One region of the Sporosarcina sp. So3-204 genome, then DNA from elsewhere that is predicted to be linked to it. Evidence: riboswitches for the same ligand, from Rfam matches in the RefSeq annotation. Region 1 holds a riboswitch; each other region holds the start of a gene.
The links. A riboswitch is a leader RNA that binds a small molecule or an ion and turns the genes downstream of it on or off. The one in region 1 is predicted to bind thiamine pyrophosphate.

Region 1 (4,162 bases):
ACAAACAAAAGCGGTGAGCTTTCGATCAATTGATTCCAAAGCATCAATGATTTCAACTGCTGTTGTCGTTCGATGAATATCAGGATTTGCCGCGTTTTCAAATTGCATCGGGATAAAACTATTTTCGATACCCGCAGCAATTTCATTCGCCTTCGCAATTGCACCCGGCATCCTCTCTGCACTCGGCGTTAAAACAACGTCTGCACCGTAAGCTTTCATCAAGTTAATACGTTCAATCGTCGCATTATTAGGCATGACGAAAATTGCACGATACCCTCTTGCAGCTGCATTCATCGCAAGTCCAATGCCTGTATTTCCAGAGGTTGGCTCAATAATTGTGGCACCCTCTATTAAAGTCCCACTTTTTTCTGCCTGGACAATCATGTTATAAGCGGCACGATCCTTCACGCTTTTACTCGGATTAAAAGACTCGAGCTTCACATAAACCGCGGCCCCGTTCGCATCTGGCAATCGATTCAGCCTAACGAGCGGCGTATTTCCAATTAGCTCCGCAATATTATTCACAACACGCACAATAATCATCCTCTCAATTTCAACTTTTTTTCATTATAGCAAAATAAAACATATTATTCCTACCTTTTATGTCGAGTTAACGTGATAAACTCAAGTACGTCGCGTGGTTTCCTATAAAATTAGCATAGTAAGCAATGTTATGCTGAAAGTATGCAACGCAAACGGAACCTTGCAACGTCGGTGGGAAAGTATGCAACACTCATTTGAAAGTAAGCAACGTTATACGGAAAGTATGCAACGCAAATGAAACCTTGCAACGTCGGTGGGAAAGTATGCAACACTCGATTGAAAGTAAGCAACGTTATGCGGAAAGTATGCAACGCAAACGGAACCTTGCAACGTTAGTCAAGAAGTATGCAACACTCGTTTGAAAGTAAGCAACGTTATGCGGAAAGTATGCAACGCAAATGAAACCTTGCAACGCCAACCGAGAAGTATGCAACACTCGATTGAAAGTAAGCAACGTTATGCGGAAAGTATGCAACGCAAACGGAACCTTGCAACGTTAGTCAAGAAGTATGCAACACTCGATTGAAAGTAAGCAACGTTATGCGGAAAGTATGCAACGCAAACGAAACCTTGCAACGTTAGTCAAGAAGTATGCAACACTCATTTGAAAGTAAGCAACGTTATGCGGAAAGTATGCAACGCAAATGAAACCTTGCAACGCCAACCGAGAAGTATGCAACACTCGATTGAAAGTAAGCAACGTTATGCGAAAAGTATACAACGCAAACGAAACTTTGCAACGCCAACCGAGAAGTATGCAACACTCGATTGAAAGTAAGCAACGTTATGCGGAAAGTATGCAACGCAAACGAAACCTTGCAACGCCAGCCGAGAAGTATGCAACACTCGTTTGAAAGTAAGCAACGTTATGCGGAAAGTATGCAATGCAAACGGAACCTTGCAACGTCAGTCAAGAAGTATGCAACACTCATTTGAAAGTAAGCAACGTTATGCGAAAAGTAAGCAACGCTCAGCGAGAACCTTTCAACGCCAGCCGAAAAGTATGCAGCACGCAATCAATCCCATCCTTTAAATGTTTATTTAACTACCAAGGGGGTAAGTATATAAAATAGGAAACTATCCAGAGTATTTTAAAATGTGATATAGTCAGTTAATAGTCGAATAGTTTCAATCAACCACTAGGGGAGCCATTGTATAGGCCGAGATGTGCGATTTGCGCAGACCCTTGGAACCTGATCCGGATTATACCGGCGTAGGGAAGTGGGTATGCCCTTTACGAATAAAAGAGTGTAGCCGCTTCCCGATGTTGAGAGGAGGCGGCTTTTATTATAAGAAAAGGGCGTGGCATTAAATGGTTAACGTGGCATTAACGATTGCAGGTTCAGATAGTGGTGGCGGTGCTGGGATTCAAGCAGATTTAAAAACATTTCAAGAACTTGGCGTATTTGGAACGTCTGCTATAACAGCAGTTACGGCACAAAATACACATGGTGTAGCGGCAATTCAGCCCATTGATGTTCATATAATTACGGCGCAAATTAATGCCATAACTGAAGATTTCAAAGTAGGCGCAGTGAAGACAGGGATGTTATTCTCAACGGAAATTATTCAGGCCGTGGCGGATGCCATTCGTAATTACGGCATGCCACTTGTGATTGACCCGGTTATGATTGCAAAAGGTGGGGCATCCTTGTTAAAAGATGCTGCGGTTGAAGCGTTGAAGATGGAATTGATTCCATTGTCAACGATTGTGACACCTAACGTACCAGAAGCAGAAGTACTAACAGGAATTAAAATTATTACGGATTTAGACATGAAAAAAGCTGCTGAACATATAATAGCTCTTGGTGCAAATTCCGTTATTATTAAAGGCGGACATCGCACGGATGCACCTTTTGCAGAAGACTTTTTTATGTCGGCAAGCGGTGATCATTTTTCTGTACGCTCTCCTTGGATTGAAACGAAGGACACACATGGAACAGGGTGTACGTACGCCGCGGCTTTGACCGCATTTTTGGCAGATGGCAAAGAATTGAAAGAAGCCGTCATTTCCGCAAAACAATTTATCCATGCAGCAATCGAAGATGGACTCCATATTGGCGGAGGCCACGGCCCTACAAATCATTGGGCGTATGGAAGACGTATTGAGCATAAAAAACCATTAGAAGGAGTTGTTATTATTGACTAACCACAAACTAGAATTATATTTCATAATGGGTACGACAAACGTTGGGGAGAAAAATCCGCTAGAGGTTCTGGAATCTGCGTTAAAGGGTGGAATTACCACTTTTCAATTGCGTGAGAAAGGACCTGGAGCGTTAGTTGGAAGTGATTTAAAAGAATTTGCGATTCAATGCAAATCATTGTGCAACGAATATAAAGTACCATTTATCATAAATGACGATGTTGATTTGGCACTTGAAATTGATGCAGACGGTATTCATATTGGACAAGATGATGGTGTGATTGCAGATGTGCGTGAGAAGATTGGTCCAGATAAAGTGCTTGGTGTTTCTGCACATACTGTAACAGAAGCACTTGCGGCTGTTGATGCAGGCGCGAATTATATTGGTGTTGGACCTCTTTATGAAACGACTTCGAAAGACGATGCACAAGCCGTAGTGGGACCAGAAAGATTAAGAGAAATTAAGGAACAATTACCAGGCTTCCCGATGGTTGGAATTGGTGGTCTTTCGGAACGTAAAATTGGAGCCGTTATTCAAGCAGGTGCTTCAGGAGTCTCCTTAATATCTGCGATAACAAATGCGGATAATGTAGAAGAAGCGGCGCGTCGTTTGAAAGGTCAAGTCTTGCTTTCTTTAACAGGGATAGAAATTTAAAGGATCTGGTTAGCTAGTAGGTTTAGGACCAAACTTTCAAAAAATAAGGGGGCTTGTAAATGGTAGTCGGACAACCTTTTGAAGTGCAAATGGTTAATCATGAAGCACATATCATATTTTTTAAATGGAATGATATTGGTGGAACGTACAATGTTTACAGGGATGGAACCTTACTTTATGAAGGAACGGTGCCTGAGTTTGGTGACGGGGATTTTAAACATGCAAAGCTTTATAATTATAAAGTTGAGCGTGTTGTGAACGATGTGGTTGTCGATGTAATTGCTCTTCAAACATCAGCTTTTGCCGAGGAGCGTAATGTCGAGAATCCCCTTCAGTCCCTTGTCATGACAACCATTGTCACAGAAGAACAAATTGCCTTGTCATGGGAAGAAATTGAGGATGTTGATGAGTACAACGTATTTCGTAACGGGACTTTCATGGAAACAGTGCACGTAAATCGCTATATTGATCGTGACTTTTCATTAGAGGAACCTTATATCTATGCGGTCTATTCAAAACGTTCCCTTGCGAAATCTAAAGAGGCTTTGAGTAAAAGTAAATCTGCATTAGCAAGTGTTTTTGGTAAGTTGAAAGCAGATAGTAATACTGCAGAAGCAGAAATTGAAGAGTTTTCTATTCATAAATTAATAGATAGCCCCAAAAACCTGCTCGTTTCTACTTTACAGCAAGATGAGCATGGTGATGTGAATAGATGGCGTTTTCGTTATACGACGTTTTTAAAAGATGCCTTAATTAAAAATCCGAATTTTTTATCTGGGAATCGGTTTTTTAAGGGCGATGGCAGAGGGTTCGATGCG
Region 2 (4,162 bases), 970 kb from region 1:
TCTGCAAAATTGCTGAAGACAACTTCTTTATTAGGTGTTGGAAACCAGCCATTTTGTCTAGCTCTTTCTTGATACTTACGATTAAGTTCAATTTCAACAATTTTTTTTGATCGTAATACTTGAGTTACAGTACCAACATCATCAGATTGACCTTTCATTTTCACACTGAAACCAGCAATCGTCTGGCAGTCTTTACTATTCAAGCCGTTGCAAACAAGACTTAATTTACTAAAGTCTTTATTAAAACTAGCTTTGGAATAGGATACGCTTAAATCAGCTACATCTGCATTTCTTTCTTGAATACGTAAATAACCTTCCCAACTCGAGATTCTTTTCTTAACATATTCAGAACGCTCATCTGCAATCGGTAACTCCCGAAGACTTGTATACAATTCAATCGGCGTTGCAATACCTGTACTTCTGCCTACATTAAATTTAAGTTTTGTAGCAAAGCGTCTATTTGTCATTACCGGCTCATTTCTGCCTTTGACTTGAAAACCAGTTGCTAAAAACCCTTCATTTTTATAGATACATTCCATCACCGCTACACGATTGTTTAACTTTTTAGCTAAAGCATTGTTCTTTTTATTATCAAAATATATTAAAAACGTCATATTACCTTGTCTATTTGGCGAACGTTTTTCTATGTATACATCAAAGGCATCTTGTAATGAAAAAAAGGCTTTCTCGTCCTTTGACCATTTCTTTATACCGTTGCTTGCATTATTTGTAATTTCTAATCTGCATGGTATTGGTTTTGATTTACTATTCATAAAATGTCTTCCTTTCGCTACTATGTTATCGTAACGTAAAAAGTTATTAGTTTTAATTAATTATTGGGCCGCTATACAATATTAAGTATTCACATAGCTTGAGTTTACTATACGGAGATTACCCATTCCGTAGAAACGTAATTATACCATACAAGTGTTCTTAATCAATTAAGTCTCAAAGTAATTGGATTACAACTATTTATCTAGCAATTTAAATCCTTATCTTTGAATACCTTAAATTTAAATAACCCATCGTGGAGTGTAGCTCAAAGATGGGTTATTTACGACTGCTTATAAAATTATGTTACATCGGTAATTCCTAGTTCTCAAACACTATACTTTTATTTCGACCACTCTCTTTAGCTTCATACAAACACTTATCCGCTTGCTCAATTAAATCTATGATATGGGCTGCGTTAACCGGAAACCCTGCAATTCCTGAGGATATCGTTATAATTTCTCCGCAAGGACTAATCGTATTCTCAAGCTTTTTGCGGAGTCTTTCAGCAGTTTCATACGCTTCTTTATTTGTCTTATTTGGCAACAAAAGAATAAACTCTTCTCCACCGTAACGACAGCACACATCTTTCTCACTAGCTACTTTCTGCATTTCTTCAGCAAGGTATTTCAATACTTCGTCGCCAACATTATGCCCATACGTATCATTAACCCGCTTAAATCTATCAATATCAAATAATATGACCGCAAAAGGTGTTTCTTCTAACAACCACTTTTTCGTTAGTTCATCTATCATTCGCCTATTCACTAAACCAGTTAAAGGATCTGTAGTTGACTCATGAATAAAGTAATTAACCTTATCTCTAAAGAACATAAGACTATTGACGAGCGCATGCTCTAATTGAATAGCTTCGTAATACCACGCATTCACATTTTTAACTTCTTCAAGTCTATCTTTTTTCATGCTTCCCCTGGCGTAATGCGCCAGTTTATTCAATGGAAAAGCGATTTTATTTGAAATAAAGATAATGATAATAAAAGAAATCAGTAAAAAAGGTAATGTTTTTATAATCATTTCGTTTCTCATATCATTTGATGGAAGTAAAGCGACTACTGTAGGTGTTTGGGAAACGACACCCCATTTTGCATGAGGCATATAAGTATAGCCAGCTAACATATCTGTATTCTCAGAATTAACGACTCTTTTGGAACCACTAATTCCATTTGCTAAATCATCAATAACAGGGTTTTCTTTCACTATATCATTTATGCGCTCCTTTTTCGGATGATATAATATACGCCCATTTATATCGACCACATACACATAGGATCCATCTTGATAGAAATGTTCTCCCAACAAGATATTTAAAATATTATCTTCTAATAAATAGATCGTACCACCTACGAAACCAAAGTAATTCCCTTCATTATCATAAATTGGTTGTGATATAAATACAATTAAACGATTTGTAATTGAAATATAGGGTTTTGAAATTAAAGGCTTCCTTTCAGCTAATGCCTGTAGTCCACCAACTGAACTTAATTGCTTACCAACTATACCAAGGGACTCAGGAGATGCCGCAATAACTTCTCCTTCATTTGAAGTAATGACAACGGAATTAAATGAATTTGTTTGATTTAATAAACGCTCAGCCTCATTTTCCAATAGGATATCGCTATCCTCTTTTTCTAAATATCTTGCAATCTCTTTTGAACTGAAACCCAATGTTTGCAGTGTAGTTCCCAAGTAATCATCTGTTGTTTTTGCTAATTTCTGAGAATAAACACGGTTTTTCTCTAAAGTATTTTCAATTAAATTTTCTTGGTTCACACGATATCCGGCGGTAATGCTACTAAAAAGTGTTAATATTACCGAAAGCAATGCGACCATCAATATTAGATGTTTAAGTGACAACTTCATTATTATGAATATCTCCTTCGACCATTTATTAGAAAGTAAAATAAATATATTTATAAAGACGAGTTAATTACGATTATTCACACAATTATTTAGTAATCTTTTTATTAATAGCCTTTACATATCTATTATACAATTGAATTTACTTAATTTGTATTGAATATCATAGATTAGGTAAATATATTATTCATTCATGACTTTCAAAAGATTATGATATACTTATAATGAAACAAAATATGTTAGATCACTAGGGGAGCCATATGGCTGAGAAGAGGAAACTCTGACCCTTTGAACCTGATCCGGGTGATACCGGCGGAGGAAAGTGGCAGATACGTAATTTGTATATGCTGATCACTTTCTAGTGGTCTTTTTTTGTGTCTAAAAAAAGGGAGCTGGAATAATTGGAAATTAATGATCAAGTTGTATTAGTAACAGGTGGAAGTAGAGGACTTGGCGCCGCAGTAGCGAAGGCATTCGGGAAACAAGGTGCAAAGGTTATTGTAAACTATTTTAATAGTGAGGATAAAGCCAATGGAGTTGTAGATGAAATTGGCGGAAATCAGGCTTTGGCAATTCGAGCAGATGTCAGGAATACAGATGAAGTTAAGGCGATGTTCGAGGAAGCTAAAAACCATTTTGGACAATCTATTACGACAATCATAAATAATGCGCTAATAAATTTTTCATTTAATGGCGATGCACGTAAACAATTAGATAAAATTGGCTGGGAAGATTTCAATAGTCAATTTGAAGGCAGTGTTAAAGCTACATTAAACACATTGCAAGCTGGACGTGAGGATATGGCAAACGCTAACTTCGGCCGAATTATCAATATCGGAACAAACCTATTTCAAAACCCTGTAGTACCCTACCATGACTATAATACGAGTAAAGCCGCACTACTTGGGATGACACGTAATATGGCAAAGGAACTTGGGGCTAACGGGATTACGACGAATATGGTTTCAGGTGGACTGCTATTAAAAACAGACGCCAGTGCTGCAACTCCTGATTTCGTGTTTGATATAATTAAAGAAAGTACGCCACTTGGTCGAATCACGACACCAGAAGATGTAGCAGATGCTATTTTATTCTTTGCTTCTCCTTGGAGCCGTTCAGTAACCGGTCAAAACTTAGTCGTTGACGGCGGATTGGTAATGAATTAAATTTAAATAATAATAGCTCCATTTATTAGGAAATGGATAACGTAATGGATCTTGCGCTACAAATAAGGACTGTAATTTATTTGAGTAGAAAGCAAGACCCATTACCGTTAACCAAATTATAAACTTATACTCCCCCTACAGACGTCAAGTTTGTTTTCCGGAATTAGCGAACCAGTAAACTGCACCAACGAAGATAGCTCCACCAATGATATTGCCGATTGTAACTGGTACTAAATTTGCCGCCATTCCTACCAAGGATACTGTTTCAGGATGTGGAACCATTAACGAGATTGATAACAAAGTCATATTCGCAACACTATGTTCAAAACCTGATGTAATAAAGGCAA
Region 3 (4,162 bases), 1.4 Mb from region 1:
TTAACGATGCACCATCACTGAAAGCTGCTGATGTTGGTGTTGCGATGGGTATAACAGGGACAGACGTAGCAAAAGGCGCGGCAGATATGGTATTGACAGATGATAATTTCTCTTCGATTGTGAAAGCGGTTGGAGAAGGGCGTACGATTTACCGCAATATTAAAAATTCTATTATTTTCTTGTTGTCCTGTAATTTAGGAGAAATTATTGCCTTATTTACTGCAATTTTATTAGGCTGGCCAATGTTGTTACGCCCAATTCATATACTTTGGATAAATCTTGTTACAGACACATTCCCGGCACTTTCAATCGGTGTAAATCCAGAAGAGTCTGATGTAATGAAAGAAAAGCCAAGACATAGAAGTGAAAATTTTTTCAAAGGTTCCATTGCGTTTATCATTTTTAATGGCATACTAATCGGTGCGATTACGCTTACTGCGTTTATGATTGGGATCTATTCATCCGGGGTGTATACGGGCAGTTTTCTATCGATGTTTTCAGGAACGATTCCAGAAAATGCGCTTATCCACGGACAGACGATGGCATTTATCGCACTGAGTTTCTCGCAACTTGCTCATTCACTTAACTTTAAATCGATGAATCAATCAATTTTTAAAGCAGGTCTATTTAAAAATAAGTTTTTAATTTATTCGATATTATTAGGCATTGTATTACAAGTAATTATCGTTTCAATCAGTCCCATTGCAGAAGTTTTCAGTGTTCAATCACTTGACGCACTAAATTGGCTGACGATTGCTTTACTAAGTCTATTGCCAATCATTGTGAATGAAGTGGTTAAGCTATTTAAAAATAAATAACAAAAAAAATTAGTATTCAGTACTTTTCAATCTTAAGAATTTTGTTTAGTGCACTGATATGTGTTAAGCATAAATTTGAATATAAATTAAATATTTTAACGGAACTAGGGGTGTCTTTAAAAGATTGAGACGCATATTTATATGCGGACCCTTTGAACCAGATCTGGATCATACAAGCGTAGGGAAGTGTGTTATCCTGTTTTTTAAAACGCAAACAATTAGAGTCCGCTTCCTGATATTAATCAGGGTGGGCTAACCTGAATTAGTGAGACAATATAAAACACCTTCGGCGTGGTACACTTGTAAAAAGTACTTACATCGGAGGTGTTTTTGCATGGGCAAAAACGTATATTCAAGTGAAGTTAAATGGGCTGTTGTAAAAGATAAATTAAGTGGTGAATTGACAAACAAGGAAATTATGGAGAAGCACGGAATCAAAAATGTTTCACAGATTAAGACTTGGATGACATGGTACCGTAGGAATGAAATTTATCGATTTGATCAACCAATTGGTAAACAGTATGCATACGGTCATGGTCCAGTGTTAGCGAGTGAAGACGATAAACGAGAACGTCAATTATCTCACTTGAAAATGGAGAACGAAATACTAAAAAAGTACATGGAGATCGAAAGAGGGTTGAAAAAGAAATAGTTCTACAAACTGTTGAAAAACTTAAAAAGAAGTATACGATTACAGCTATATTGACAGCATTAGAAGTACCAAGGGCAAACTATTATAGATGGCGTATTCAAGGAGTCAATCAGCCACTTTCGGTAGAAGAGGAATCCATTATAGAGCTGTGTAAAATTACTAAGTATCGGAATGGCCACAGAAAAATAAAGGCTTTGCTAAAGAAAAAATATAAAATAGAATTAAATCGGAATACAGTTCAGGACATCATGCAAAAGCATCACTTGCAGTGTCGAATCAAGCCGAAACGGAAGTGGAAATCCCAAGGAGAAAGCATTGTGATTGCTCCTAATATTCTTAAACGTAACTTTACGGCTAGTGAACCAAACAAGAAATGGGTAACGGATATTACATATATTCAGTATGGCAATACTACAAAATACCTTTCGACCATTATGGATTTATTTAATAATGAAATTGTGGCTTACAAATTATACAATCACCAGGAGACACCACTTGTAATTGACACGCTAAAGGAGGCACTGGCTGTACGAAATCACCCGGAGGGTGTAATTGTGCATTCAGATCAAGGAAGTGTTTACACATCGTATGCGTATCAAGCTTGTATTAAAGATAACGACCTCGTCAGTAGTATGTCACGTAGAGGAAACTGTTGGGACAATGCGGTGATTGAATCATTTCATTCGAACTTGAAGTCTGAGGAATTTCAATATGTTAAATTTAATTCATTACATAATCAGGACGTAATTGAGCGAGTAATTACCTATTTAAATTATTATAACGAAGAGCGTATCCAAGAAAAATTAGGCTACCTTACACCAAAAGAATATGGTGTAGAAGCAGCCTAATGAAGGTGTTTTATGTGTGTCTCATATCGCTATGGCAGTCTAGGGGGGCGGTTTTTTTATTTTCATTCAAAGGATTTGAGTGAGCTGATGGAAAATTGTGTAGCGCCGGGCTTAGTTTATCCGACAGATGCGAGTAAGTATACGAAGGAAGATGTGAAGGACTTAATTATCTCACAAACGCCTTTAGGTCGACTTGCGATGCCAGACGATGTCGCGGGCCAGTGTTATTTTTAGCCTCGCATTGGGCTAAGTTTGTAACTGGGTAGACGATATATGTTGATGGTGGGTTTGTAATGGGGTAATTGTACGAAAGATTAACTATATAATAGTGTTCTAATAATGATTATCGGCTTACATTTTAATAAAATGTAAGCCGATAATGTTTTTAATTATAATCTTATGTTAAAGTGTATTGTTCTCAGGACCAATTAATCATTTGTGCAACTATTAATGAGACAACTGCTATACCTGACCAAACGAAAAATAGTGGTAAGAAAAATTTAACCCATTTTTGCCAAGCGACTCCTGCAATTGCTAAAGCAGCCATAAAGTAACCTGAAGTTGGATAAAGAATATGTGCAAATCCGTCACCTAACTGGAATGCTAGTACTGCGGTTTGTCTAGTAACACCAATAATATCTGCTAATGGAGCCATTATCGGCATTGTTACTAACGCCTGACCACTCCCAGATGGAATTACAAAATTGATAAGTAATTGTGCGACATACATGCCAACAGCACTTAGTACTGCGGGAAATCCACCAACAACTGAACCTAAACTATGGACAAGCGTATCCAAAATATGTCCATCCTCTAGTACGACAGCGACTGATCTAGCTAAACCGACAATGATGGCACCCATAAGTACATCGCGAAAGCCTTGCGTAAATCCTTCACATATTTCTTTTGTATTTAGACCTGCAATAAAACCGACAATAATTCCCATAAAGATAAATAGTCCAGCCATCTCGACCATAAACCAACCAAGATTAAGAACCCCGTATACTAATATACCAAAGAATAAGAGTATTGCGTAAGAAGCATAAGTTTGTCTGTTTGACATCTTAACTATCTCTGATTTTTTATTATTACCAAGGTAAAGTTTTCTTTTCTCTACATCATCTTCATATACAAAACTTTGTGTTGGATCTTTTTTAATCTTTTTCGCATAGCGCATAATAAAAAATATACCGGCTGAGACTGAAACAACGAAAATAATCGCCCGATAACCCATACCTGAAAATACAGGAATTCCAGATATCTTCTGTGCTAATCCTGTATTAATAGGGTTTAACACGCCTGCTGTGAATCCAACAACAGTTCCGATTAATGCAATGGCGGCAGCAACGATAGAGTCAAAACCTAAGGCGATCATTAACGGCAAAATAACTGGGATATAAACAAGTGATAATTCAGGGGTACCAATAAGTGTTGCTATTATTGCGAATACTACAGTTAATGTAGGGATTAGTATTATATTGTTTCCAGCAAATTTTCTAGCCAATTTGTCAACAGCAATTTCGATAATACCTGTTCTGCGTAAAACTACAAACATACCACCAATAATAAATGTGAAAAAGACAACTTCACCAGCACTTATTAATCCTCTAGGAATGACTGTTAAAAAATCACCGATACCTACAGGAGTTTGTTCAATTAATGTATAAGAATCTGCGTCAATCGTTGTTCTGCCTTCTGGTCCAGGTACTCTTGTGTATTCACCAGCAGGGACAAAGTATGTAGCTATTGCAGCAAGCGCACTAAATATGAATAAAATTGCGTAAATATGAGGTAATTCAAAACTCTTCTTTGCCTTTTTCACATAGATTCCTCTTCTCCATCAA
Region 4 (4,162 bases), 550 kb from region 1:
ACAGTTGAAATAGCCAATAGACTTCCAGTACTTTTCACACCATCAAACTACACTTTTATCATTTGGGGAATTATTCATACATTCCTTGCTATCTGGTTATATGGTTTTTGGACCAATCTAGGGAAGATCAACTTGCCTATTATGAAAAAAAGATCGATTTACTTTAATTTTAGTTCCTTATTCAGCGTCTTTTGGATTTTGCTTTGGCATTATGGTTTTTTTAATTGGTCGATTGTTGTAATGGCTGCACTTCTGGCAACTTTAACGGCATTGTACTTTACGTATCCAAAAACTGAAAACCGCTTTTTGCAAAGAGTTCCTATTTCACTTTACTTAGGCTGGATTATTATTTTATTTATTGAAAATATGAATTATGTTCTAACACTTTGGGAATGGAGCGGTTGGGGCGTAAGTATTTCCCTTTGGACTGTTATTTTCTTAACCGTTGCAGCTGCAATAGCACTACATTTCTTATATCACCATAAAGATATACCATTAAACTGCGTATTCATGTGGACTTTCATTGGAATTGCAGTAAAGAATGGTTTTGATTCATTGTTTGTAACGTCTGTAGCCCTATTCTTAACAGCAGTTATTGGGATAAGTTTTTTTCTAATCAAACAAGACAAGTTTGAAAAATCGCCTTCCCAATAAGGGTTGGCGATTTTTCTATGTACGTTTCAAGAGGCGTGGGGCTGTTGTAAACAAGAAAACAGCAACCATTGCTGATAATATTGTTGCTGGAATCATATAAGAACCATTGTAAATAAGTGAATACTTCCAAACTGGCGTTCCCTCGGGTGCGTAACTTCCGAAAAAAACGATACCACTTATAAAGTGAATGATGTAACGAAGGATCCCACCTAATACTGTTCCAACGATAATGGCAGTTGTTACCCCTCTTTTGCTGCCTTTTAACCGACTTCTAACTAGCCAGCTTCCCGTCAACGCAGCGACGCCTACGAGCGGATAAGCAACAAAATAATCTAGGAACGCTTGGAGTGGTGTAAAAACAGTTCCACCAGTAATCGCTTGTAATAAACCACTAACAAATCCTGTTAATACCCCACCTGCAAGTCCCCAACGAAAAGCCATGACGATTATAGGTAGCATCGAAAGTGTAATCGCACCACCTTGTGGAAACGAAAAGCCAATCTTATCAAGTATCAACGAGATAGCCCCTAAAATTGCAACTTCTAGTAAAAAAAGTAAACGTTTTCTATCCAATAAATTTCTCTCCCTATCTTTTACGCAGGGGTTTGGGAATAAAAAAAGACATCCCAGATTGAATGGGACGTCTAAAATAAGTCAGGGAAATACCCTCGTTATTTCATACCGGTTTCCATCCACATCCCTACGCAAGAATTATCTTACAGGTTTAAAGGGTCAGGACATAATGTCCTATCTCAGCTAATAAAGCTCCCCTTGTGGGTTAATTACTTCTTCCTATATTGTATAAGACCACCAACTATTAAGCAAGCTGACTCTATACTACTTGTATAGGAGCGAAGACACTATGACAAACAATAAATTATTATCCGCGCTATGCTATTTTAGTTTTTTCTTCTTCCCCTTACTACTGCCTTTTATCATTTATTTAGTTACTGATGATAAAGAAGTTAAAATACATGCAAAACGTTCATTTATTTCACATCTACTTCCTGCTATTGTATTAATTTTAGGTTTTATTATTTTTTCAATTTCATTATTTTCAGTCGAACGTAGAATGACTTCCATAATGACTGGTGAATTTGACCTTTTAAGTATAGCTCCATTTATATTCACAATTTTATATGGCCTTTTATTTTTGGTCATCCTAATTTGGAATGTATTTCAAGGAGTTAAAATACTGAAGTAATGAAAATTATCAACACAAACTCCCTACTTTTTTAAGTTAAAGTAGGCATTTTTGTGTTGTCTCATGTGATATAGTATAAGATGAAATAAAATGAGCGGAAGAAAGGATTTGAGCATCATGATCGCAAAAACTGATCAAGACTTTGAAGGTCTAAAAAAGATTGGAAAAATAGTCGCTGAAATCCGGGATACCATGAAAGAATCGACTAAACCCGGAATGACAACGAAAGAAATCGATGAAATTGGAGGACGTCTATTCGAAGACAAAGGTGCGCTCTCAGCCCCTATCGCTGAATATGACTTCCCTGGCTATACATGCATCAGCGTCGACAATGAAGTCGCACATGGCATACCAGGTTCACGTATCATAAAAGATGGAGACATCGTCAATATAGACGTTTCAGGCTCTTTTGAAGGATATTTTGCCGATACTGGTATCTCTTTTGTAGTTGGAACACCAGATGCTAAAAAACAACTATTATGTGATGTTGCAAAAAGTGCATTCGATATCGCAATGACAAAAGTGAAAGCCGGATCTAGTTTAAGCGGCATTGGAAAAGCGGTAGAGCGTGAAGCCAAGAAGAATGGACTTGCTGTCATTCGAAATCTTACCGGCCACGGTATCGGAAAGTCGTTACACGAAGAACCTCAGCATATTCTTAACTATTATGATCCTTGGGATAAAACACTACTCAAAGAAGGTATGGTTCTTGCAGTAGAGCCCTTCATATCACAGAAAGCTGAAAGTATCGTTGAATTAGATGATGGGTGGACATTCGTTACGCCAGATAATTCACTTGTTGCACAAATTGAACATACGATTATCGTTACAAAAGGCGAACCAATTATTTTAACAAAACTCTAATTAATTTTCAAAAAAGAGTCGTTACAGAAATCCTCAAGAAGAGAGTTCTGCAACGACTCCTTTTTAATTATTTTTTATTTCTAGGTCTCTCTTTATTCGGTCCTGCCGTCTGAAGCGCACCGTTACGCCAGATTTTCTCTACCGTTGTTATTCCTTTTGTTACTTTCCGATAATCACGTTCTTCTGATGGCGTCAATAAAGCCAATACTTCACCTGATTTTCCTGCTCGACCAGTTCTTCCCGAACGATGCAAGTATTGTTCAACAGTACGTGGGATATCAACGTGAATAACATGTGATAGTCCATCTATATCAAGCCCACGTGCCGCAAGATCAGTCGCAATTAAAATTCTGTGTTCTCCTTTTCGGAAACTTTCCAATGCCTGCTGTCTATCGTTAGCACGCATATTGGAATGTAGAACGATGATTGGTGCTTTATTATATTGAAGTTTCATTTCTTTCATTCTAATTTGATCAACATTACTAACAAAAGCTAATGCCCTTATTCCTTCTATATGTGAAAGCCCTCTGAGTATATCCGTTTTATCACGTAGTGGTGTCTTGATAAATGACTGAACGACTTCTCCTGATTTCGGCATATCTTTTTTACCGAACTGTATTCGAAGTGGATTATCCATAAAATCCTCGGCAACACGTTCAATTTCTTCTGTAATCGTAGCTGATACAACAACTACTTGTCTATCATGATTAGCCCCATCAATCATGTTTTTTATGAGAACTCTGTGTTCGCGAGCTAATAACAAATCACCTTCATCAAGAACCATATGCCGAATATCAAATAATTTTAATTTTTTTAATTGTACAAGCTCTAATAATCTACCTGGTGTCCCAACAACAATTGTCGGTTTCTTTTTCAAACGCTCTACTTGGCGCTTTACATTAGCCCCACCGATTAATGGTGCTACGGTAATTTTAGTCCCTGAAACCCAATCTCTAATAACATCCGTAATCTGGATAGCTAATTCTTGTGACGGTGCAATGATAAGAGCCTGCGTTTGTTGCTTTGAACCATCAACTAAATGTAACAACGGAATTACATAGGCAAGTGTCTTACCCGTTCCAGTCGGTGATTCAGCAACGATATCTTTTCCTGCAATCATTTCTGGTATCATTTTCTCTTGAATGGGTAACGCCTTGTCAAACTTCCATTTCTCCTGGAATACTTCATCCATTTTTTCTACAAAGGACATCGCCTTCACCACTTTCTCTCTACTCTATTTAGTGTACCATAGCATTACATTCAACACGTTATTCTAAAATGAAAAGACATTCAGAAGTTACGAAGATTACTCCTGAATGCCCCCCATTATTTTAATTTATAGCCACATCTTTGGATTGCTGTTTCAGCTAGGACCATCAATGAATCAATACAATCCACCAAATGAAGCTCTTTTTTCACAATTGATAATTCTGTGCATCC

Region 2: it holds a riboswitch for thiamine pyrophosphate, as region 1 does, so the genes downstream of both, AC3RV6_RS13085 (3-oxoacyl-ACP reductase) here and thiD (bifunctional hydroxymethylpyrimidine kinase/phosphomethylpyrimidine kinase) in region 1, are expected to answer to the same signal.
Region 3: it holds a riboswitch for thiamine pyrophosphate, as region 1 does, so the genes downstream of both, AC3RV6_RS06155 (IS3 family transposase) here and thiD (bifunctional hydroxymethylpyrimidine kinase/phosphomethylpyrimidine kinase) in region 1, are expected to answer to the same signal.
Region 4: it holds a riboswitch for thiamine pyrophosphate, as region 1 does, so the genes downstream of both, thiT (energy-coupled thiamine transporter ThiT) here and thiD (bifunctional hydroxymethylpyrimidine kinase/phosphomethylpyrimidine kinase) in region 1, are expected to answer to the same signal.

What each region holds. Positions count from the first base shown of each region.
Region 1 covers NZ_CM176485.1:3,632,045-3,636,206, reverse strand. The annotation lists gene cysK (cysteine synthase A) at 1-534, opposite strand, end outside; gene AC3RV6_RS17985 (hypothetical protein) at 920-1,069, shown strand; gene AC3RV6_RS17980 (hypothetical protein) at 1,248-1,397, shown strand; TPP riboswitch at 1,675-1,780, shown strand; gene thiD (bifunctional hydroxymethylpyrimidine kinase/phosphomethylpyrimidine kinase) at 1,856-2,692, shown strand; gene thiE (thiamine phosphate synthase) at 2,718-3,344, shown strand; gene AC3RV6_RS17965 (DUF3238 domain-containing protein) at 3,404-4,162, shown strand, end outside.
Region 2 covers NZ_CM176485.1:2,664,539-2,668,700, forward strand. The annotation lists gene AC3RV6_RS13075 (DEAD/DEAH box helicase) at 1-773, opposite strand, end outside; gene AC3RV6_RS13080 (sensor domain-containing diguanylate cyclase) at 1,093-2,652, opposite strand; TPP riboswitch at 2,889-2,987, shown strand; gene AC3RV6_RS13085 (3-oxoacyl-ACP reductase) at 3,051-3,815, shown strand; gene AC3RV6_RS13090 (formate/nitrite transporter family protein) at 3,960-4,162, opposite strand, start outside.
Region 3 covers NZ_CM176485.1:1,281,908-1,286,069, forward strand. The annotation lists gene AC3RV6_RS06150 (cation-translocating P-type ATPase) at 1-818, shown strand, start outside; TPP riboswitch at 915-1,020, shown strand; one part of gene AC3RV6_RS06155 (IS3 family transposase) at 1,153-1,429, shown strand; one part of gene AC3RV6_RS06155 (IS3 family transposase) at 1,429-2,318, shown strand; partial or broken gene AC3RV6_RS06160 (SDR family oxidoreductase) at 2,412-2,584, shown strand; gene AC3RV6_RS06165 (YfcC family protein) at 2,737-4,140, opposite strand.
Region 4 covers NZ_CM176485.1:3,084,772-3,088,933, forward strand. The annotation lists gene AC3RV6_RS15295 (tryptophan-rich sensory protein) at 1-654, shown strand, start outside; gene thiT (energy-coupled thiamine transporter ThiT) at 670-1,227, opposite strand; TPP riboswitch at 1,335-1,436, opposite strand; gene AC3RV6_RS15305 (magnetosome magnetite crystal formation protein family) at 1,517-1,858, shown strand; gene map (type I methionyl aminopeptidase) at 1,976-2,722, shown strand; gene AC3RV6_RS15315 (DEAD/DEAH box helicase) at 2,790-3,932, opposite strand; gene cuyB (cysteate racemase) at 4,049-4,162, opposite strand, start outside.